DNA from 2 places in the Clostridium mucosae genome. Region 2 is predicted to be linked to the other one. Evidence: a T-box and tRNA genes for the amino acid it is inferred to sense, from the RefSeq annotation. Region 2 holds a T-box; the other holds one or more tRNA genes.
What was found. The T-box of region 2 lies ahead of argS (arginine--tRNA ligase). A T-box ahead of a tRNA ligase gene usually reads a tRNA of that ligase, here a tRNA-Arg.
Positions count from the first base shown of each region.

Region 1 (11,311 bases), on a different contig from region 2:
ATTATATGTAGCTAGTAACAAAATTAAAAAAGAAATACTAGAAATTGTTAGTGGAAAAGAAGAGAAAATAATAGTTGTAGGAAATAGTGAAGAGGATGTAGCCATATCACTTGATTCATATAATAATGAAGATTCTTCTAATGAAAATCCTACTAATATAGAAAATGAAAGTGTGAAAATAATAAATCAGTTAAATGTATTTATGAAAAAAATATCTTTAGAAAATCAGCTAGATGTATTAAAGTACGCTGAATATTTATATAATAAACAAAAATAATATAAATTCCATAATTTTCATAGAGTAAAGAAGATAATATTACTAATAATAAGTATATCTAATCAAGAATATTTATAGAGGTGATAATTATGGCAAAGATGATGAGAAGTATGGCAGCTGGTGCAATGCTAGGAATGGCAGTAAGCGCTATGGTTTTACCACAACTAGATAGAAGGACACAAAGAAATATAAGAAGAGCTAGTAAGAGAGCAATTAATATGGCTGGCGATGCTTATGATACAATAATGGGTTATATGAAGTAAAAGAGTAGGAAATCTACTCTTTTTTTGTTGTTATTATTAAAATAGCACTATAATTTATATAAATTCAATAACAATATTTACAATTTTTATAGTATTTTAGATATATTTAATGATATAATAAATAAAAAATGAAAAAATATTCTAAATTTGATTATAAAATTTATAATTTGACGAAAAAAATCTAATCTATAAAGTAGTTCAGTAACAATTACTATTTAAATTTGTTAAATTATGATATAATTGAATAAAAACAAAAAATTTGAAAAATTATTAATTTATAGTAATGAAAAGGAAGAGTATTGATGGAAATTCTTGCATTAGGGGAAAAAATAAAGAGAAGAAGAAAAGAATTAGATATGACCCTTAAAGATTTAGCTGGAGATAGGATAACCCCTGGACAAATAAGTTTGGTAGAATCAGGAAGATCTAATCCTTCTATGGATTTATTAGAATACTTAGCAGGTGCATTACAAACTTCAGTTGAGTACTTAATGGAGTCTGAAGAAACTCAGGCTGAAAAGATTAGTATTTATTATGAACAAGTTGCTGAATCTTATATTTTATCAGGAGATTATATAACAGGAGAAAAATATATAGAAAATGCTTTATATTATGTAGAAAAATATAATTTGGAATATAGAAAGGCAAAAATACTATATCTAAGGGCTGAAATATACATGGCTAAGGGCGAACTAACTTTAGCACAGCAATTTTTCTTATCATCAAACGTAATATTTATTAAAAATAATAATTATGAGGAAATTATAAATACTTTTTTAAATTTGGGTAAAATAACATTGAAGTTAAAAGCATATCATTCTGCTAATAGTTATTTAAGACAAGCTGAAAAGGTCTACTTAGATAATAGTATTGGCGATGATTCATTGCTTGGGGAAATATATTATTATATGGCTAGATCCTATTTTAAAACTGAAAATATAGGAAAGGCAATAGATTATTCATTTTTAGCAAAAAGTAAATTTGAGCAAGTTCAGAATAGAGAAGAGTATGCTAAAACTTTACTATTAATATCTGAAGAATATAATAAAAAGGGAGATCTAACTAATGCTATTAAGTACTCTCAAAAAACTTTGGAAGTATATAAAGAATTAGAAGAACTGAATAATATATCTGAAATAGAGAATAATTTAGGTAAGTTATTTTATGAGTTTGAAAATATAGAGGAATCCTTTAAACATTATGAAATATCTAAAGATATAAGAATGAGGAGAAAAGACTACAAGATAATAGATACTTTAATAAATATATGTGAGAATTATATTAAGTTAAAGAATATTTCTAAGTGTGAGGAAGTATTAGAAGAAATTGCTTCATATATGGAAGAAGATGATATGGAGAAATTAATAGATTTAAATATATTATGGTATAGAATTTATACAATAAAAGAAATGTCTAAAGAAGCGGAATATATTTTATTAGATACTTATAAGTTAGCTAGAACGAGCAATTTAAAGAAGCAATCTGCTCAGTTAGCAATTATGATAGGAAAATTTTATATAGATAATAAAAGAGATTTTGAAGCAGCTAAATATTTAGATGAAGGAGTTAATATTTTTAAGGAAATAGGAATACTTAAAAATTAACTCAAGCGGGGGTTTAAATGGAAATATTATCAACTGGAGAAAAAATTAAAAGAGCAAGGGTATATCAAGGGATAACTTTAAAAGAATTATGTGGAGATAAAGTATCCATATCAAAAATGAGCTGCATTGAGAATGGAAAAATAAAGGCAGATAAAGATATTCTAGAATATATATCTAACAAGCTTAAAATTGATTATGATTATTTAGTTAGAGATGTTGAAGAACAAATAGTTAGTAATCTTGAATTAATTAGAAATAATTCAATACCAGAAGATGAAATAGATGATGTGATAAACCATAATTTAAATTATGCTTTAGAATATTCCTATGATGATTTAGCGTTTGAGCTTATGCATATACTGTTTAATTTTTATGTGGAAAAAAATAAGGTTGAAAATATACAAATTATAATATCTCAATATTATGATTTGTACCAAAAAAATAATACTCGTGAGAATACAATAACTTACTACATAGATATGGCTACATTTTTTTATAGTATTAAAGAGTATAATGAAGCAGTAAATTATTATAGTAGAGCAAAGGATCTTATAAAGGATTCTGAGAAGTTCGATAAAGAAAAATATTCATATATTTGCTATAAAGAAGGAAAGTCTTATGAAAAATTAGGATTATTACAAGAAACTTATAATTCTATAAAAGAAGCAATAGATTACATAACTTATATTGATGGTGATATTGAAAAAGGAGATATATACCATTGTTTTGCTACTGCATGTATTAAATTAAGAAAAAGTGATGCGGATAAATATATAAAATTAGCGTATGAATGCCAAAAGGAAAATACAATGATTTTAGCTTTAGCAAAAGGAAAAAATGGTGAGAGTTATTTTTATGTAAATGAAAGAGAAAAAGCCATTAAAGAGATTAAAGATGGAATAGACTTATTTCCACCTGATAATAAGGCGAAGTATGTTAAATTTTTAAATAAGTGTATAAAAACTCTTTATAATAATGAAGAGTACGATGTTGCATATGAAATTACTGATACAACATTAAATTTAGCTATTGATACGAATGATATAGTATTAATAGAAGAAGCTTATTATTTAAAAGGAATGATACTTCAAAAGAAGGGGCTATATATTCAAGCAGAAATGTATATGAATTTATCTTTGGATTCTTTATTTAAGTTTGCTAATAAAGAAAAAAGATATGAAAGATATTTAGACATGGCAGAAATGTATTATAAGCTAGGCGAAGTGAAGGATTCCCTAAAGTATTTTACTTTAGCCATGAAATTAGAAAAAGAATAAATAAAAGGTAGATTAGCCACCTTTTATTTATTCTTTTTCTAATTAAATATATAATAAATACTATAAACTTCAAGTTTCTATAGAATTTTTATTTTATCTATGCAGTTATTTAGATGGATGTAAAATTGCAGTTAACATGCTTAATATTGAGTATTTTGATAATATACCAGGCATAAAGAATAAGCCTCTCATTAAATAATCAATCCTTTCTAAACTTTTTTAGTTTATTATTATGATTAAATTATAGTTTAATCTAAGTATAAAAGCATTGACTTAAGTGTTGATATTTAAGTACATTTAAGTTATTAAAATTAAAATAAATAAATTAAAAAAGTACAAAGAAACCATAAAATTTGGTTTCTTTGTACTTTATTTAATACTTTTTATCAAAATTAGCTTAGCAGCATAACCCCTAAGTTCAGTAATTATATTTAGTATTACATTTTTCTTTGAATATTTAAATTCTATCTTAGGAAAAGATGCTTTGTGCAGAATTTCCTTTTCCTCTTTATTAAGTCTATCTGGTGAACCCATGGATAACCAATAATTATATGAAGATCCAACTCTTTCACTAATCTCGTAAGTAATGATTCTAGAAGATTTTTTTATATTTTCAATGTTTAAGGAAATTTTTCTTTTATATATTTTTCTTTTACCACGCTTAGTAAAAATATCTTCGAAGTTTTGCATTTCATTCAATTCATCATTATATGAATATAGCAAAATACAATATTCATCGTCCTTTTTAGTTACAATATATCCATTTTCCATTGCAACTATTTCATTTCCTAATTTGCTAAGCAAGTAATATGCGTAATAGGATGGTTTTCTAATTCCCATATCATTAACAAGTCCAGGGGCTCCTATAAATACTTCATTTGTTAGACTTATTTCTTTTTCTAAAACATCAAAAGCTCTTAAGAAGCTTAATGAGTTTTTATTAAAAATAGTATTATGAATTATATATGGAAGCATATAAGCAGTATCATAAATTTTATTTAAGCTTTTATCACATATAAAATCATTTTCAATGACATCTAAATTATACTCTTCAATTAAAAATGAACTTAATGACTTTTTGGTGTTTTTAGATATAGCTGGTGTAAATTGAAATTTAAATTGCGATACATCAATATAATCTATCTCTGAAAAATATTCAAAGAAGCTAGTTAGAACTTGTTTATATTTATCAAAAGTAAAATTAGAGTTATCAATTAATATAAGTGGTTTTAAATCTATATAATCTAAAAATTCTATTACACTTTTGGCTTTATTCCAATTATAAAAATCGGCTTTAGGAAATACTCCCATATCACTATTAAACATATTTTCGAGCCTTACATAATTAAAATGAAGTTCTTCTTGAATTTCTTCAAGAATATTTTTATTATCTTCTAATAATAAATCAAAAGCATCATCTAAATTTATAACTTCACTATAATCCTTGTTGAATTCTCCAAGACTATTATCCATATTTATATGAATTTTCCACAACTTATTTTCATAGTTAAAACGTTCATAATCATCTAATTCAGAAGATAAATATTCTAAAGCTTCTTCAAGTTTTAATATTTCTATTTTTTTAATTTCTTCAAGTTCTTTTTCAGTTAATTTATTTTTCTTTCTATACTGAAGTGGAGTACAACCATAATAATTTTTAAAGTTTTTATTTAAATATCTTACATGAGAAAAACCAACTTCATCAGATATATCTGAAATACTCAAATCACTATCTAATAAAAGCTTAACAGATTCTTCAACTCTAGTTTGGTTAACTAAATCAGTAAAGCTATTTCCAGTTGCGTATTTAATCTCATGAGATAGATAATGAGGACTTAAGAATTCTTTTTTCGCAATTTCTTGTAAAGTTATATTGCTATCATAATTATTAAATATATATTTAGAAATTCTATGATATCGAGCTAATTGCTCAGTTTTTTCTTTTAGCTCTTCTTTTTCATAAGTTAAGTAGTGGAAGTTATTTATAAGGTGATATAATAAATCTATTAAAATTGATTCAATTTCCTTATCATAATCATCAAGTTTTTGAATAGCTTCACATAAGAGTTTGGCTAAAAAATTTCTAAGAAGATCATATTCTTCACCTTCTTGAGCGCCATCATCAGTAGAATTTGTATAGAAGAATATGTTGTTTATATCTTTATAATATTTTTCAAAAAAGTAAGGATCTATATGAAATATTAATACCTTATTATCTTCATTACTATAAATTCTGTGAGCCTCATCAACATTTATTATTTCTAATTCTTTCTCAAGTAACTCAAATGAGTCAGTATCTATATTAATGTTAACACTCCCACGTAAAACATATAATATTTCAATAGAATTATGCCAGTGAATAGGGCATTCTTGTATATTTGCATAAGTTATTTTAATTGGAGCATCTTCCTGGTAACTCACATATTCTCTTCTCATAAAATCCCCTCTTTTCTAATAGAATTAAGTTATAATTTAATTATAGCTTATTTATTAATAAATATAAAATTTTCAAAAAAATAAGCAAAATAAACTTTGACTTTCTTTGACTTTTGTATTATTATATGAATATAAGGATATATTAAATATGTTTGAGGTTGTAAATGTGAGGAGGAGTTAAGCATGAATATAGATAAAATGACCTTAAGAGTACAAGAAGCATTAAATAATGCTAGTTTAGTAGCGGTTAAATATAACCATCAACAAGTAGAGTTAATTCATCTATTTTGTGCATTAGTAGAACAAGAGGATGGATTAATACCAAATATTTTAACTAAGATGGGAGTTAGAGTTAAATCATTAGATGAAGATTTAAATAAAGTACTAGATAATAAGCCAAAGGTTTTGGGAGAAGGTGCTAACTCCTCTGGAGTTTATGCTACAAGACAAATTGAAGAAGTTTTAGTCAAGGCTGAAGATATAGCTAAAAAATTTGAGGATTCTTATATAAGCGTAGAGCATTTAATGCTTGCAATAATTGAAGTAGATAAAAATGGAGAAGTTAAAAGGTTATTAGATAAATATAATATAAACAAGAAGAATTTCATGGAAATTCTAAAAGAAGTAAGAGGAAATCAAAGAGTAGAAACACAAGATCCAGAAGGAACATATGATGCATTAGGTAAATATGGAACTAATCTTACAGACTTAGCTAAAAAACATAAGCTTGACCCAGTTATAGGAAGAGATGATGAAATTAGAAGAACAATTAGAATACTTTCAAGAAGAACAAAAAATAATCCAGTGCTAATTGGAGAACCTGGTGTTGGTAAAACTGCAATTGTAGAAGGATTGGCAGAGAGAATAGTTAGAGGGGATGTACCAGAAGGTTTAAAAGATAAAGTGATTTTCTCGTTAGATATGGGTTCCCTTATTGCGGGAGCTAAATATAGGGGTGAATTTGAAGAAAGATTAAAAGCTGTATTAAAAGAAGTTCAAAGTAGTGAAGGTAGAATAATCTTATTTATAGATGAAATTCATACTATAGTTGGAGCAGGAAAAACTGATGGCGCCATGGATGCAGGTAATTTAATAAAACCATTACTAGCAAGAGGAGAGCTTCATTGTATAGGTGCTACAACTTTTGATGAATACAGACAATATATAGAAAAGGATAAAGCGTTAGAAAGAAGATTTCAACCTGTAGTTGTAGAAGAACCTACAGTAGAAGATGCTATATCTATACTAAGAGGGTTAAAAGAAAGATTTGAAATTCACCATGGTGTGAGAATACATGATACTGCTTTAATAGCAGCAGCAAAATTATCTCATAGATATATTCAAGATAGATATTTACCAGATAAAGCTATAGATTTAATAGATGAAGCTGGAGCTATGATAAGAACAGAAATAGATTCATTACCAACAGAATTAGATAATATAAGAAGAAAGCAATTCCAATTAGAAATTGAAAAAGAAGCTTTAACTAAGGAAAGTGATGAAGGTTCTAAGAAAAAGCTAGTAGCTTTAGAAAAAGAAATAGCAGAATTAAAAACTAAAAATGATGAAATGACTGCAAAATTTGAAAAGGAAAAAGATGCAATAGTTAATTTAAGAGATTTAAAATCTAAATTAGATGATGCAAGAGGAGATCTAGAAGCAGCTCAAAGAAGCTATGACTATAATAAGGCAGCAGAAATTCAATATAGTGTTATTCCAGCATTAGAAGAAGAAATTAGACAAAAGGAAGTGGACGTAAAAGAAAATTACGAAGGAGCTCTTTTAAAAGAAGAAGTAACCGAGGAGGAAGTTTCTAAAATTCTTTCTAAGTGGACTGGAATCCCAGTTACAAATTTATTAGAAGGAGAAAGAGAAAAACTTCTAAGATTAGAAAATGAAATGCAAAGAAGAGTAATTGGTCAAGAAGAAGCTATAACAGCTGTTTCTAATGCAATATTAAGAGCAAGGGCAGGATTAAAAGATGTAAATAAGCCAATTGGTTCATTTATATTCTTAGGACCTACAGGAGTTGGTAAAACAGAACTTGCAAAAACTTTAGCAAGAAATCTATTTGATTCAGAAGAAAATATAATAAGAATTGATATGTCTGAATATATGGAAAAACATTCAGTATCTAGATTAGTTGGAGCGCCTCCAGGATATGTAGGATATGATGAAGGTGGGCAACTTACTGAAGCTGTAAGAAGAAATCCATATAGTGTGATACTATTTGATGAAATTGAAAAAGCACATGAAGATGTATTTAATATGTTCTTACAAATTCTGGATGATGGAAGATTAACTGATAATAAAGGTAAAACTGTTGATTTTAGAAATACTATAATAATTATGACATCTAATATAGGAAGTAGCTATCTTCTAGAAAATAAAAATGAAGATATAGTTGATGAAAATATAAAAACTCAAGTTATGAATGAAATGAAATTAAGATTTAAACCAGAGTTCTTAAATAGAGTAGATGATATAATTATGTTTAAGCCATTATCAGAAACTGGAATTAAGAAGATAATAGATATATTCTTGAAAGAAGTTTCAAGTAGATTGAAAGATAAGAATATTACTTTAGAAGTAACAGATGAAGCAAAGACAACTATGGCAAGAGAGGGATATGATCCAGTATATGGAGCAAGACCATTAAAAAGATATATACAAAATAGCCTAGAAAATAATTTAGCAAGAAAGATTATAAAAGGTGAAATTGGATATGGATCAAATGTAGTTGTTGATGCAAAGGAAGAAGAAATAGTAATTAAATAATTGAACTTAATGATATGTATTAGCTTTCCTATTTTTATATAATGTCGAATACAATTCTAGATTTAATACATATCATTAATGAGGCTAATTTTTTATTTAATTATCTTAATTTATGAAATATAAGTTGGCTAAGAAAAATAGACTGTAAAATAAGCCTAGCACTTTTTTCGTAGCTATTTAGCTTATGGAACATATTCTACTTATCTTTGACAACTTATATTTCTTAATTTAATTTTTTCATTATTTCACTAAAAAAGTTGTTGACAAAATCCGACCTTTTGGGTTATTATATACAACGTAGCAAATATGCGTGTTTAGCTCAGCTGGATAGAGCAACGCCCTTCTAAGGCGTGGGCCAGGAGTTCGAATCTCTTAACACGCACCAAGCTTATGGTTTACTAGCTCAATCGGTAGAGCACTTGACTTTTAATCAAGGTGTACCGGGTTCGATTCCCGGGTAAGCCACCACATTAAGTTCATTGATAAAATGAGCTTTTTTGTGCGGAAGTGGCTCAATGGTAGAGCGTCACCTTGCCAAGGTGAATGTTGCGGGTTCGAGTCCCGTCTTTCGCTCCATAAGGAAAAGAGAAGTGGATAAACACTTCTCTTTTTTATTTTAACTACTTAATTTTTGATTCGTATTGTTCAACCATTCTCTTAACCATTTCTCCACCAACACTACCGCATTGTTTTGAAGTAAGGTCTCCATTATAGTCTGAGAAAGGTACTCCCATTTCATTAGCTACTTCATTTTTGAATTTAGCTAATCCTTGTTTAGCTTCTGGAACTAATTTTCTGTTACTTGCCATAACAAATCCCTCCTAATATTTGGTTATAAGAATATATTATTTAATTTTTGATTCGTATTGTTCAACCATTCTCTTAACCATTTCTCCACCAACGCTACCGCATTGTTTTGAAGTAAGGTCTCCATTATAGTCTGAGAAAGGCACTCCCATTTCATTAGCTACTTCATTTTTGAATTTAGCTAATCCTTGTTTAGCTTCTGGAACTAGTTTTCTATTACTTGCCATAATAAATCCCTCCTTGTAAATATATCAGATTAAAGTTTTACTTTAATCCAGATTCGTATTGTTCAACCATTCTCTTAACCATTTCTCCACCAACGCTACCGCATTGTTTTGAAGTAAGGTCTCCATTATAGTCTGAGAAAGGTACTCCCATTTCGTTAGCTACTTCATTTTTGAATTTAGCTAATCCTTGTTTAGCTTCTGGAATCAATTGTCTATTACTTGCCATAATAAATCCCTCCTTGAAAACATATAAAATTTTTTATTGGGTTTTCTTTTACAAAGCTTGTTTGACTTTGTACTATTATATTGTGCAGATAAAATGTTAATAAACTATAAAAATTAATACAGTAGAGGAAAAGTGATCTTTATAAAGAATATATTGGTACAAACTATAAAAAAAGGTTATTTGAAAATATTTTTCAAATAACCTTTTATAAATTAATTATTTCTCTTTTGCATTTTTAATATTGCTATAATAACTGGAATTGCAACAAGTGCTGATAAAGCTGCCTCTGCCATACCATTAGTACCTATTATAGATAAGAGTGCAACTGTGACTGCGTTTCTTGATCCAGTTGAAATGGTTCCATTACTAACAAGAATTGATGCATAATCCTTAAAATAAATTAAGTATATACTTCCAAGAACCCCAATAGTATTGGTTAAAGATCCACAAACAGCAGCAATACCTATAGATAGTTTCTTATTTTTAATTTTTGTTTTTAAGAGTTTATAAACATAATAAGATATTACCCCTATCAGTACTCTAGGCAATATAGAAACTATTGGGTTATAAAAAAATGGAGACATTGGAGTTGGAGCAGTTATGTTTTGATAAATTGAGAAAATCCCAAATATGAATCCAATTGTAGCCCCAACTATAGGACCTTCAATTATTGCTCCAATTATTACAGGTAAATGTAAAATTGTTAGTTTAAAGAGTGGTAATGGTATAAAACCAAGACCTGTTAGTCCTAAGAATAAACAAATACCCGATAGCATTGCAACTACTACCATTTTTCTTACATTTTGACGAGAGTTTCCCATCCCTCTAGCATTTAACATTTTAATTCCTCCGTTCTTATTCCTTATAGGATATAATTCGGCAAAAAATGAATTTTTGCGTGAAGTTCGGTTTCTTAAGAATACCGACCAATATTATTTTATCATATAAGAAAAAACTGTAAAGTAAAATATTATATCAACAACAAATAAACAATTTAATCTTGTATTTATGAAATTTAATATAAAAATTGAAAAAGACTTGTCAACTTATTATACTTGTTATAGTATATATATAACAAGTATAATAAGAGAGGTAATAATATGTTAGAGATAATAAACTTTTCAAAGTCATATAAAAATGGAAAAAAAGCTGTGAATAATGTATCGATTAAAGTTAATAGTGGAGAAATATTTGCCTTTATTGGTCATAATGGAGCAGGAAAGACTACAACTATAAAAGCTATTGTAGGAATTTTAGAATTTGAAGAAGGAGATATATTAATTGATGGAGATTCAATTAAAAATAATCCTATTGAGTGTAAGAAAAAAATAGCGTATATACCTGATAATCCTGATATTTATGAAGCTTTAACTGGGATTCAATATTTAAATTTTATTGCAGATATATATAAGGTTT
Region 1 covers NZ_JANKAF010000007.1:113,453-124,763, reverse strand. Annotated here, with positions in the region: gene NSA50_RS09915 (ribonuclease H family protein) at 1-277, shown strand, start outside; gene NSA50_RS09910 (YtxH domain-containing protein) at 367-540, shown strand; gene NSA50_RS09905 (helix-turn-helix domain-containing protein) at 843-2,144, shown strand; gene NSA50_RS09900 (helix-turn-helix domain-containing protein) at 2,162-3,421, shown strand; gene NSA50_RS09895 (helix-turn-helix domain-containing protein) at 3,791-5,857, opposite strand; gene clpB (ATP-dependent chaperone ClpB) at 6,041-8,635, shown strand; tRNA gene NSA50_RS09885 (tRNA-Arg) at 8,944-9,020, shown strand; tRNA gene NSA50_RS09880 (tRNA-Lys) at 9,028-9,103, shown strand; tRNA gene NSA50_RS09875 (tRNA-Gly) at 9,137-9,211, shown strand; gene NSA50_RS09870 (alpha/beta-type small acid-soluble spore protein) at 9,256-9,444, opposite strand; gene NSA50_RS09865 (alpha/beta-type small acid-soluble spore protein) at 9,481-9,669, opposite strand; gene NSA50_RS09860 (alpha/beta-type small acid-soluble spore protein) at 9,707-9,895, opposite strand; gene NSA50_RS09855 (ECF transporter S component) at 10,108-10,734, opposite strand; gene NSA50_RS09850 (ABC transporter ATP-binding protein) at 10,996-11,311, shown strand, end outside.
Region 1: it encodes a tRNA-Arg, which carries the amino acid that the T-box ahead of argS (arginine--tRNA ligase) is inferred to sense. The anticodon was not compared.

Region 2 (11,311 bases):
TATTTTAATGGGTTACTATCAGTTTCGGTGAACATTCCACTTCTAGTATTTTTCTTTGGGTATGTTATAAATGGAGTCTCTAATAAAATACTATCAATAAATTCTATATCTTCTAAAGCTTCATATCCTTTTGGTAGTGGCCATAGAATTTTATTAATTATGATTGATGCATTTCCCCCAACAGGTATTTGTCTAAATACATTTGGCCTATATCCTAATACATTTTTTTCAACTTTTCTATATAATTTTAATATTAAATTAGATAATGCTGAGTTAGCTTGCGTAAAGTTTACTACGGATAATCCTGCTTGACGTCTATTACTATGAATGATTGTATATCTTTCTAATCTTCTCCAAAATAAATATAAATCCTCCACAAAAGCTATGAATTTATCTTTATCTGAAAATAAATCGCAATAATTAGGATTAGCTTCTACAATTTCATTTACATTTAAAACTGTACAATATTTAAATATTTTAGATAAATCTTCTGATATTTGTGAAACATCTTCTGTTTTTAAACCGGACTTTAAATATCTCCAACTTAATGTAACTTTCTTTTTAGACTTTTTTAAATAAGTTTCAATTACCCTTCTAAATCCTTCACTTTCAACTAACTCCTCAAATGTACTACAATATTTAGCTGTAAAATTAATTAATACCTTATCATTACTTATTGAAAACTCTTTACGCATACAATTGCCCCCTTTTTGAAATATATATAAATTGAAAATTTCATTTTTGCACTATTTTTTTATATTATAACATATATTTTGCAAGTTTAGGAAGAAGTCTTTTTCAATTTTCAAAAATTATTACGACTTTTTTATATTTTTTAACAAGGAAAACGTAATCATATTAAGTTTCCTTAGATATTTTTATAAATTTATCAAATTCGCGAATACTTTTCTAATAATAATCATATATATTCACAACGTATCCGAATTATTTTAGAGATATATTTTTTATAATATGATTATTTCTTGAATATAAAAAAATAAACTATACCTTTAATTTTCTTTTAACGGTATAGTTTATATATTATTCTTACTATGATTTTATTGTCCTAAATTTTTTGCAATTACTTCTCTGACCTTTTCCATTAACCCTTTTTCTTCTTCTCTAGTTAAATTTTCAGTATATATAGGCTTATCAAATGTAACAGTTATATCTATTGATTTAAATTTTCCATCTATTTCATAAGCTCTATATGCCCCATCAATAGAAACTGGCACTACAGGAGCCTTAGCCATTGTAGCTAATTTTAAGCTTCCCTTTTTAAATTCTTTTAACTTTCCATCCTTGCTTCTTGTTCCCTCAGGAAATATAGCCATACTGTAGCCTTTTTTTATATTCTCTGCACCTTCTCTTATAACTTTAATTGCTTCTCTTGCATTTTCTCTATCTAAAGGAACACAATTATACTTTTTCATCCAATATCCTAAGACAGGAGCCTTTATCATTTCCTTCTTAGCAACAAATCCCATACATTTTCCTACTGAGTTTATTAAAAGAGGAATATCTAGAATACTAGTATGATTTCCTATATAACAACATGGAACATCTGGAATATTCTCTTTACCTTTTATAGTAACATTCATATTAAGAGTATTATGTATTGTATATCTTGCCCAATCTTCTCCAACCTTCCCACTATAATCTACTGCAGCTTTTTCTCCCTTTGTAATTTCTAAAAACCAACGTTTTATAGCTTTAAATTGCATGAATATCATATATATACCATAATTAATAATTTTAAAAATACTCATTATTCTTCACCACCATATTTTATTTCTTACTTTATTATAAATGCTTATATTTTTTTCTTCAATTATATTTTTATTACTATATGGCTATAATATATATATATTATTAAGAACTTGAACTTAAAATTAAACTAGAATATATCATTAAAAAATTTATTACATCTCTTATATATAATACTCTACTTAAATATCTAATAATTAAATTTTATATTATTCAAGGAGACAGGAATTGATTAAGAAACTATTCTATATGTTTGTAAACTTTATTCTCATAATTTTGCTTTTCCAATGCAGCATTAATATCAAAGAAAATAATTTAGAAACTAATAAAAATACTATGCTAGTACATTTTATTGATGTTGGTCAAGGTGATTCTATATTAATCCAAGTAAATAAAAAGAACTTACTTATTGATTCTGGACCTAATGAATCTGAAGATAAGTTAAAAAAATATCTTAAGAAATTAAATATATCTAAGTTTGATTATGTAATTGCAACTCACCCCCATGAAGATCATATAGGAAATATGAGCTATATAATTAATAATTTTGAAGTTATAAATTTCTATGCACCTAAGGTTGAAAATTCTACAAAGGCTTTTGAAACAATGGCAGAATCTCTTATTCGAAAAGATTTAAAAATCAAAATACTAAAGGCAAATATGAAATCAATAGATCTTGGTAATAATGTGATAATAGATGTTTTTTCTCCTCTCTCTAACAGATATGAGGATTTAAACAATTATTCTCCTATTATAAAAATATCTTATAAAAATACTTCGTTTTTATTTACTGGTGATGCTGAAGAGCTTGCTGAAAATGAAGTTTTAAATGCTGGCTTTGATTTGAAATGCGATGTGTTAAAAATAGGTCATCATGGATCTTCTAGTTCGACTTCTGAAAAATTCTTAAATGCAAGTAATCCTTCTATCGCAGTAATTTCCGTAGGAGAAGATAATACTTATGGACATCCAACCGATGTTGTTCTATCAAGATTAAAGGAAGCTGAAATTTATAGAACAGATATAAATGGAAACATCGTAATAACATCAGATGGTTTATCCTTAAAATGATAGATGCTCCTAAAATTATTAGGAGCATCTATCATTTAAGATTTTAATCTTAAATTAATATTTTAACTTTCTTTTCTTTCCTTTAATGCATCCTATTATTTATCTATGCAAGTTTTTTCTTTCGTTTTGTTTATATCTTTTAAATTTTTATTTTGTATATTAAAAAAGTTATTTTCTAATTCTTTATTTTCATCTATTTTTTCTATATCTTCTATATATTCATCTTCTTCAATTTCCTCTTCTTCGATTTCCTCTTCTTTCTTTAGATATGCTGTCCATCTCATATAAATGTTATATAAATTGGTGACATCCTGTTCATTATATAGAAGTATAGTTTCTATTTTCTCTTTTGGCATTCTTAGTATATACTCTCTATCTTTTAATACTTTATTAAAAGTTTTTGCCAAATTAGATCCACTAATTAAATCTCCCTCTCTATGAATATCAAACTCTTTTTCAAGATTCTTCAAACCTATAGAGTGCCCATTTTCTTTTTCATATTCTCTTTGAATATCTATATCCTCAAATTCCTTAGAAAAATTAAATTCTATTCCATATTTTTTAAACAAATAATTTATAACTGTATAGTCATTATTTCCTGAGAAAGTAACAATTGCTTTCTTCCCTTTTCTCTTCATATTAACAAAATATTTTTTAGCTAAATCAAGAATTTGGATTACTTCACCTTTATTTTCAATCATATATTGAGTTACATACAATTTATTTTTTTCAAAAATACAAGCTCCAAAGACTCCTATACATTTTGGCTTCTTATATACATAATGCTCTAAATCAAAAAATATTAGTTCTTCCGGAGGCCTATTGATTGTATCCGTTTTTAGCATAAAATCTCTTGCTAAATAATCCACCTCTATTATATTCTCTCTTATAATCACATTACCACTCTTTCTTCCTTATCATTTATCACCTTTTAAGTCCTTAGTTTATCTTATAATATTATATCATCTTTTATAACAATATAAAAATAAATATAATTAAATCTTCCTACCTTAATATAATATTATGTAATTTATTATATGTTCAACAAAAATATAACTAAGTTTAAATATAAAAACATTTTATAATTGATAATATTTATCAGTTATGCACTTAAAAATATTGACTACATTTTAACATTTTGGTATTATAATAATATGATAATGATTTTCAATACGAGGTGATGATATGAGTCTATGTGAATTAAATTTAGGGGAAAAAGCTATAATAAAATACATCAATGGTGATGATAAACTTACAAAAAGATTATTAGCTCTTGGTTGCATTGAAGGAACTGAAATTGAACTTAAAAGGGTAGCTCCTTTAGGTGATCCAATAATAGTTAATCTTAGGGGATTTGATTTAGCAATTAGAAAAAAGGATGCTAAAAATATATTTTTAGCTGTATAGGGGGAATAACAAATGAAAACAGTAGCATTGCTTGGAAATCCAAATGTAGGTAAAACTACACTTTTTAATTACCTAACTGGTTCAAACCAAAGAATTGGGAACTGGGCTGGAGTTACAGTAGATAAGAAGGAAGGATTTTTCGGAAATACTAGAATAGTCGATTTACCTGGTATATATGCAATGGATACTTATTCTAATGAAGAAAAAATATCTAAAGCATTTTTAGAAAATGACGATGTTGATGTTATATTAAATATAATAGACGCCTCAAATATTGATAGAAATCTTTATTTGACTACTCAATTAAAACAATTTAAAAAACCTATTATTTTAGCTGTAAACATGATTGATATTGCTGAGAAAAAAGGAATTAATTTAGATTATACTAAATTATCAGAACTTATGAATGTTACAGTAATTCCAATTGTTGCTTCTAAAGGACAAGGCATTGATAAAATTAAAGATGTTATTGAGAAAGATAATTATTTATCTAAAATAGATAAATATAATTATGAATTTAATAGCGAAAAAGAAACTTATGAATTTATAGAATCAATTCTTAATAAATGTAATAAAACAATAGATAAATCTAAAACTACATTAAAAGATAAATTAGATAACTTTTTATTAAACCCATGGCTTGCATATCCAATATTTATAATAATAATGGCATTAATGTTTCAAATTACATTTGCATGGATTGGACAACCATTATCTGATTTGTTAGATGGACTTTTAAATGATTCATTTTTACCTTATTTATCAGATTTACTTTCTAATACCGCTCCATGGTTTCAATCTTTGATAGTTGATGGTATTGTAGCTGGTGTTGGAGGAATTATTGTTTTATTGCCTATAATACTTGCACTATTTGCATGTATATCAATACTTGAAGATAGTGGATATATGGCTAGAGTTGCATTTATCATGGACAAGTTAATGAGAAAGATGGGACTTTCAGGTAAAGCTTTTATACCTATGATTGTCGGATTTGGTTGTACAGTTCCTGCAATAATGTCTGCCAGAACATTAGAAAGCGAAAAAGATAGAAAACTTACTGCTTTATTAGTTCCACTAATGAGTTGTAACGCTAGATTACCTGTTTATGCTGTATTTGCAGCAGTATTTTTCCCAAACTATACAGGATTAGTAGTTGCACTTTTATATTTATTAGGTGTAATATTAGCATTTATTTTAGGAATAATATTTAAGAATACTTTATTTAAAAAAGATGAAGAACCATTTATTATAGAACTACCAGAATATAAGGCTCCTTCTATAAAAAATGTTGGTAAACAAGTTTATGAAAAAGCTAAAAGCTTCTTAGTAAAAGCTGGAACTATAATATTTGCTATGAGTGTTGTTATTTGGTTCTTATCGAACTTCAGTTTCTCAGGTATGGTAGATGTTAATGATAGTATTTTAGCATCAATCGGAAACTTAATAGCTCCAATATTTAGTCCTTTAGGATTTGGTAACTGGCAAAGTTCAGTTTCTTTATTAACTGGATTACTAGCTAAAGAAACTGTTGTCGCATCAATGGGAATCATATTTGCAGGTGACTTATCAGTAGTGTTACCAATTTATTTTACTACAGCATCAGCAATATCTTTCTTAGTTTTTGTACTTTTGTATACTCCTTGTATATCAGTTTTAGGTGCAATGAAGAAAGAATATGGTACTAAGTTCACTTTATTTGCAAGTTCATATCAACTTATATTGGCTTGGATAGTTTCATTTATAATTTTTAACATAACTAAATTATTTATATAAAAGAAGGTGTTTCTATGGAAATATTAATTACATTAGTTATTGTTGCTTTTGCTGGCTTTACAATATATAAGAACATAAGAAAATCTTCTAAAGGTGAATGTAATTGTGGAAGCTGTTCAAATCATTGTTCAGCCTATAAAGAAGAAGAAAATGGAATTAAACTTGAGAAGAAAAACTAAAAGTAAAATGGCTTAATAAAATCAATGATATTTTATTAAGCCATTTTTTATTACTACTAACTGTTTTCTGCAGTTTTTACTAAAGCTTCATTCTTTTTCATTATTCTTTCATAATATACTTTTAAAGTTGCAGCTGTTGGTGATGCTAAAAGCATCCCTAAAGCTCCATAAAATCCTCCGCCTATTAATACTGCTACTATTATAAATAAAGGTCTTACTCCTACTTTATTTCCTATTAATTTAGGATCTAGATACCAGCCATCAAATAATTGAAGCGCCAATAATACTAAAAATACAATTAATCCTTTAGTTGGTGATACAAAAACATTAAATAAAAATCCCACTATTTCTCCTATAAATGGTCCAAAGTATGGAATCATATTAGTTATTCCAACTATAACAGCTAATAAAAAAGCATATTCTGACTTAACTATGGTTAGTAAAACTAATGCCATAGCTGCAATAATTGAAGAATCCACTGCTTTTATTCCTATATAAGCACCTATCATATTATGATATATTCTAACAGCTTCTATTAATTTTTTCCCTCTCTTTTCTTTAAGTATTAAGAATGTTACTTTTTTACTTTCTTTTATTAACCTATCCTTATCTACCAGAACATATATAGATATTAATAATCCTAAAAATAGTTTAAGTAACTGACTAGAAATAGTAAATATATATGATATTGAACCTTCTAATAAAGTTACTGCCATTGTTCCAAATTGAGCTATGATATGATTAATATTATCCGTAGTTCCTGTAGTATTTATAAATTCTTTTACAGATTGATTATTTAAAATTTTATCTAACCATTCTTGAGTTTCTTGGATATAGGAAGGCATTTTTGTTGTTATGTCAACAGCACTATCTATTATACTAGGTATTAAGTATAAAGATGCTAATATTATTATTGCTAATACCAATAAATAAGTACTTAATATTGCAACACCTTCTTTTACCTTAAACCTTCTTTTTATAAGCTTAACTAAAGGATTTAAAATATATCCAAATACTAACCCATATAAAACTGGCAACATTAAAGACCAAAACTTCTTTAATATACTAAAAAAATACGGATAATTTTCTATAATCTTAAATCCAACTATCCCAACTAATATTGCTATAACAATAGTAATTAACAAATCCTTATTTTTTATATTATTAAAAATAATTATCTACTCCTCTCTTAGATTTCTATAGATTATATCATAATAGTATTATTTAGTCTTTCATATTATTGTTAATTTTTTATAAAAATTAGATGCAAATAGGGATGCGAATTCTCGCATCCCTAAACAATTATGTTACATCTTATCAACAACTTCAATTCCTAATAAAGCTAAAGAGTTTTTGATAACTTGACATGTTGCTTTTACTAAACTCAATCTAGCTTCTTTTAATTCTTCATCTTCTAAGTTTAATACTGAATGTGCATTATAGAATTTATTAAATGATTTTGCAACTTCTATTGCATATCTTGTAATAATTGATGGCTCTAACTTTTCTGTTGCTAAATGTATTTGTTTTGCAAATCCTTCTAATGTCTTTACTAATTCAAACTCTTCCTTTGAAGAAAGCTTAGAATAATTAGCATTTCCTTTAAGCTCTCCTGCTCTTGTTAATATACTGTTTGCTCTTGCATATGAATATTGAACATAAGGACCTGTTTCGCCATCAAATGAAAGCATTTCCTTCCAATCAAATACTATATCCTTTTCTCTAGAATTTTTTAGATAAGTAAATACTACTGCACCAACACCTATCTTTTTAGCCACTTCCTCTTTATTTTCTAAGTTTGGATTTTTTTCATTTATTACTTCTAATGTTTTATCTATAGATTCTTTTATTAAGTCATCTAATAAAATAACTTCACCTTTTCTAGTTGAAAGTTTTCTATCTGCAAATTTTACAAGTCCGAAGCCTACATGAACACAATCTTTTGCCCATTCATGGCCTGCAAGCTCTAATACCTTAAATACTTGTTTAAAGTGTAGTGCTTGTGGTGTTCCAACTACATATATGCTCTTATAGAAATCATATTTCTTCTTTCTATACATTGCAGCAGCTAAGTCTCTTGTTGCATATATTGATGCTCCATCACCTTTAAGTACTATACATGGAGGCATATTGTATTCATCAAGCATAACTACTTGTGCACCATTACTTTCAACTAACAAATTCTTTTCCTTTAATTCATTTACTACAACATCCATTTTATCATTATAGAATGCTTCACCTGCATATGAATCAAATTTAACATCAAAAATTTCATATATTCTTTCAAATTCTTTTAAGCTTAAATCTCTAAATCTCTTCCATAAAGCTTCTACTTCTTTATCTCCATCTTCTAATGCTTTAAAGTAAGCTCTTCCTTCATCTTCAAGTGCAGGATCCTTTTCTGCTTCATCATGGAACTTAACATATATTCTTAATAATTCATCTATAGCATTCTTTTCTAATGCCTCTTCATTTCCCCATCTTTTATATGCAGATATAAGCTTTCCAAATTGAGTTCCCCAGTCACCTAAATGATTTATTCCCTCAACATTATATCCTTCTTTCTTAAATATCTTATATAATGAATTTCCTATTGCTGTTGTAAATAAATGTCCAACATGGAATGGCTTTGCTATATTAGGTGATGAATATTCAACACAAATAGTTTTTCCTTCTCCTACATTAGATGAACCATATTCATCGCCTTCTGTTAATACTTTTTCTATTGTATTTTTAGTAAAGATACTTTTATCTGCAAAGAAATTAACATATGGCCCAACATTAATTATCTTTTCGAATCCATCATTGTCTATTTTACCAGCTAACTCCTCTGATATCATATTAGGAGCTTTTCTAAAAGTTTTTGCTAATTGAAAGCATGGAAATGCATAATCTCCCATATCACTCTTTGGTGGAATTTCTATTAATTTTTCTATGTTTTCAATATCCATATCAACATATTTACTTATTGCTTCTGCAACTTTTTTCTTGTAATCCATTATGTATCCTCCTTAATTTTTACTAATAATTTGAAAAATAAAAAATCCGTCTCTTAAATAAATAAGAGACGGAAAAAATCCCGCGGTACCACTCTGATTGCATAAAATGCCACTCAATGCTTTAACGCAGCAATACGAACTATCCTACTAATAAAATTTCAGTAGCTATCTCCAAGGCTCTCTTCCTAATATTCTATCTTATAAGGCTTACACCACCCCTTACTCGCTTAAAGAATCAAATATAGTACTCTCCTCTTCATAGATATTAATACTTATTCTAATTTAATATAAACATTATACATAAACAAAACTTTTATTGTCAATAAAAAAGGTATACTTATATAAATATATTTAACTCTTACCTATACTTTATTAATTAAAGTGATATAATATCTATAACAAAAATAATTTTCATAATATTTACTTAAGGAGTCAATATGGATAGAGTTGGTATTATCGATATAGGTCCAAGTTCTCTTAGACTTATGTTAACGGAAGTTAATGAAAATGGATATTTTAAAATAATAGATGAATTAAAAACATCTATCAGATTATGTCATGATTTAGTTACTGATTACGGAATATGTAACGAAAACTCTAAAACTATACTTTCTACACTTAGAGCATATAAATCACTTTGTACTGTTTCAGGTGCAAATAAAATATTTGCTGTTGCTACTGAATCTTTAAGGGAAGCTAAAAATAAAGATATTCTTCTTCCTCTTATTAAAAAAGAATTAGATATTGATATTAGAGTTTTAAGTTGCGACGAAGAAATTTATTATAACTTTTTTGGAATAAGAAGAAGCATTTATATAGGCAATTCTTTAATGATTGAAGTTGCTGGTACAGATACTCATTTAGCTTGGGTTCAAGGGGATAAAATAATAAAAAGTGTTACCTTACCTATAGGAAGTGTAAATCTAACATATAAATTTAATTTAAAAGATAGAATATTACCTAAAGATTTAACTGATGCACTTAATTTCATATCTGAAAAGTTAAATGATATAAGCTGGCTTATGGAAACTAAATTTGACTCAATAATAGGTATTGCATCTATAGTTAGAAATATTGGTAAAATAGATAGAGTTAGAAAAAGATATCCTTTTGATATTCCTCATAACTACGAGCTTTCTGATATTGATGTTCAAGAAATATTTAATTTATTAAAATGTAAGGACTTTAAGCAAAGACAAAAATTAGATGGAATAGACCCAGAGCTTGCAGATATAATAGTTGGAGGAACCGCTATCTTTAAGAAAATAGCTAATATGGTTCAATGTAATAAGATAATAATTTCAGGAAGAGGCCTTAGAGAAGGCTTAATGTATGAATATCTTAATAATAAATATCCAATACCAGAAGACATGCTAGATTATAGTATAAATGGAATATTAGAAACGTTAAATAGTGACAAGAGTCATGCACTAAATGTATTTAAAATAGCTTATAATTTATTTAATTCTTTAAAACCACTACATCATTTAGGAGATGAATATTTAAATATTATAAAAACATCTTCTATGCTACATGATTGTGGTATTAGTATTAACTATTATGGACATCATAAACATTCATTTTATATAATATTAAATTCTTATATAAATGGGTTAACACATAAGGAACTTCTTATGAGTGCTGCTATTGCAGCTTCACATAGGTTTAATAACTATCAAACACCTTTAGCTCCATTTTCATCAGTTATTAGCCAATTAGATTTACGCTCTGCAAAACTTATTGGAGTACTTGTTAAAATAGCTGAAGGTTTAGATAGAAGCCTTGTTGGTGCAGTTAAAGAACTTAACGTATCATTTGATAGTGATACAGTAACAATTAAAGTTTCTTCAGATATAGATGTTGACTTTGAAATTCGCCAAGCCTTAAGAGCAGGTGAAAAATTTAAAGAAATATATGGGAAAGAGCTTATTATAACAGCTATTTAAATTATTAACTTAATAGAATTTGATTATAATTTACCCATATTAAAGAAAATTGCTAAAATAATAAAAAAGTAGATTCATTTAAGTGTAGTTAAGAACTCAGTAAATCTGGCTTTTAATTACACTTCTTTCTATTGAATCTACTTTTATATTAAAATATTATTCCTAAAAC
Region 2 covers NZ_JANKAF010000018.1:61,942-73,252, reverse strand. Annotated here, with positions in the region: gene NSA50_RS16220 (phosphoenolpyruvate carboxykinase (ATP)) at 1-695, opposite strand, end outside; gene NSA50_RS16215 (lysophospholipid acyltransferase family protein) at 1,059-1,769, opposite strand; gene NSA50_RS16210 (ComEC/Rec2 family competence protein) at 2,017-2,838, shown strand; gene NSA50_RS16205 (ribonuclease H-like domain-containing protein) at 2,934-3,734, opposite strand; gene NSA50_RS16200 (FeoA family protein) at 4,024-4,245, shown strand; gene feoB (ferrous iron transport protein B) at 4,258-6,018, shown strand; gene NSA50_RS16190 (FeoB-associated Cys-rich membrane protein) at 6,033-6,197, shown strand; gene NSA50_RS16185 (AI-2E family transporter) at 6,254-7,342, opposite strand; gene argS (arginine--tRNA ligase) at 7,505-9,196, opposite strand; T-box leader at 9,258-9,465, opposite strand; gene NSA50_RS16175 (Ppx/GppA phosphatase family protein) at 9,634-11,142, shown strand; gene NSA50_RS16170 (site-2 protease family protein) at 11,291-11,311, opposite strand, start outside.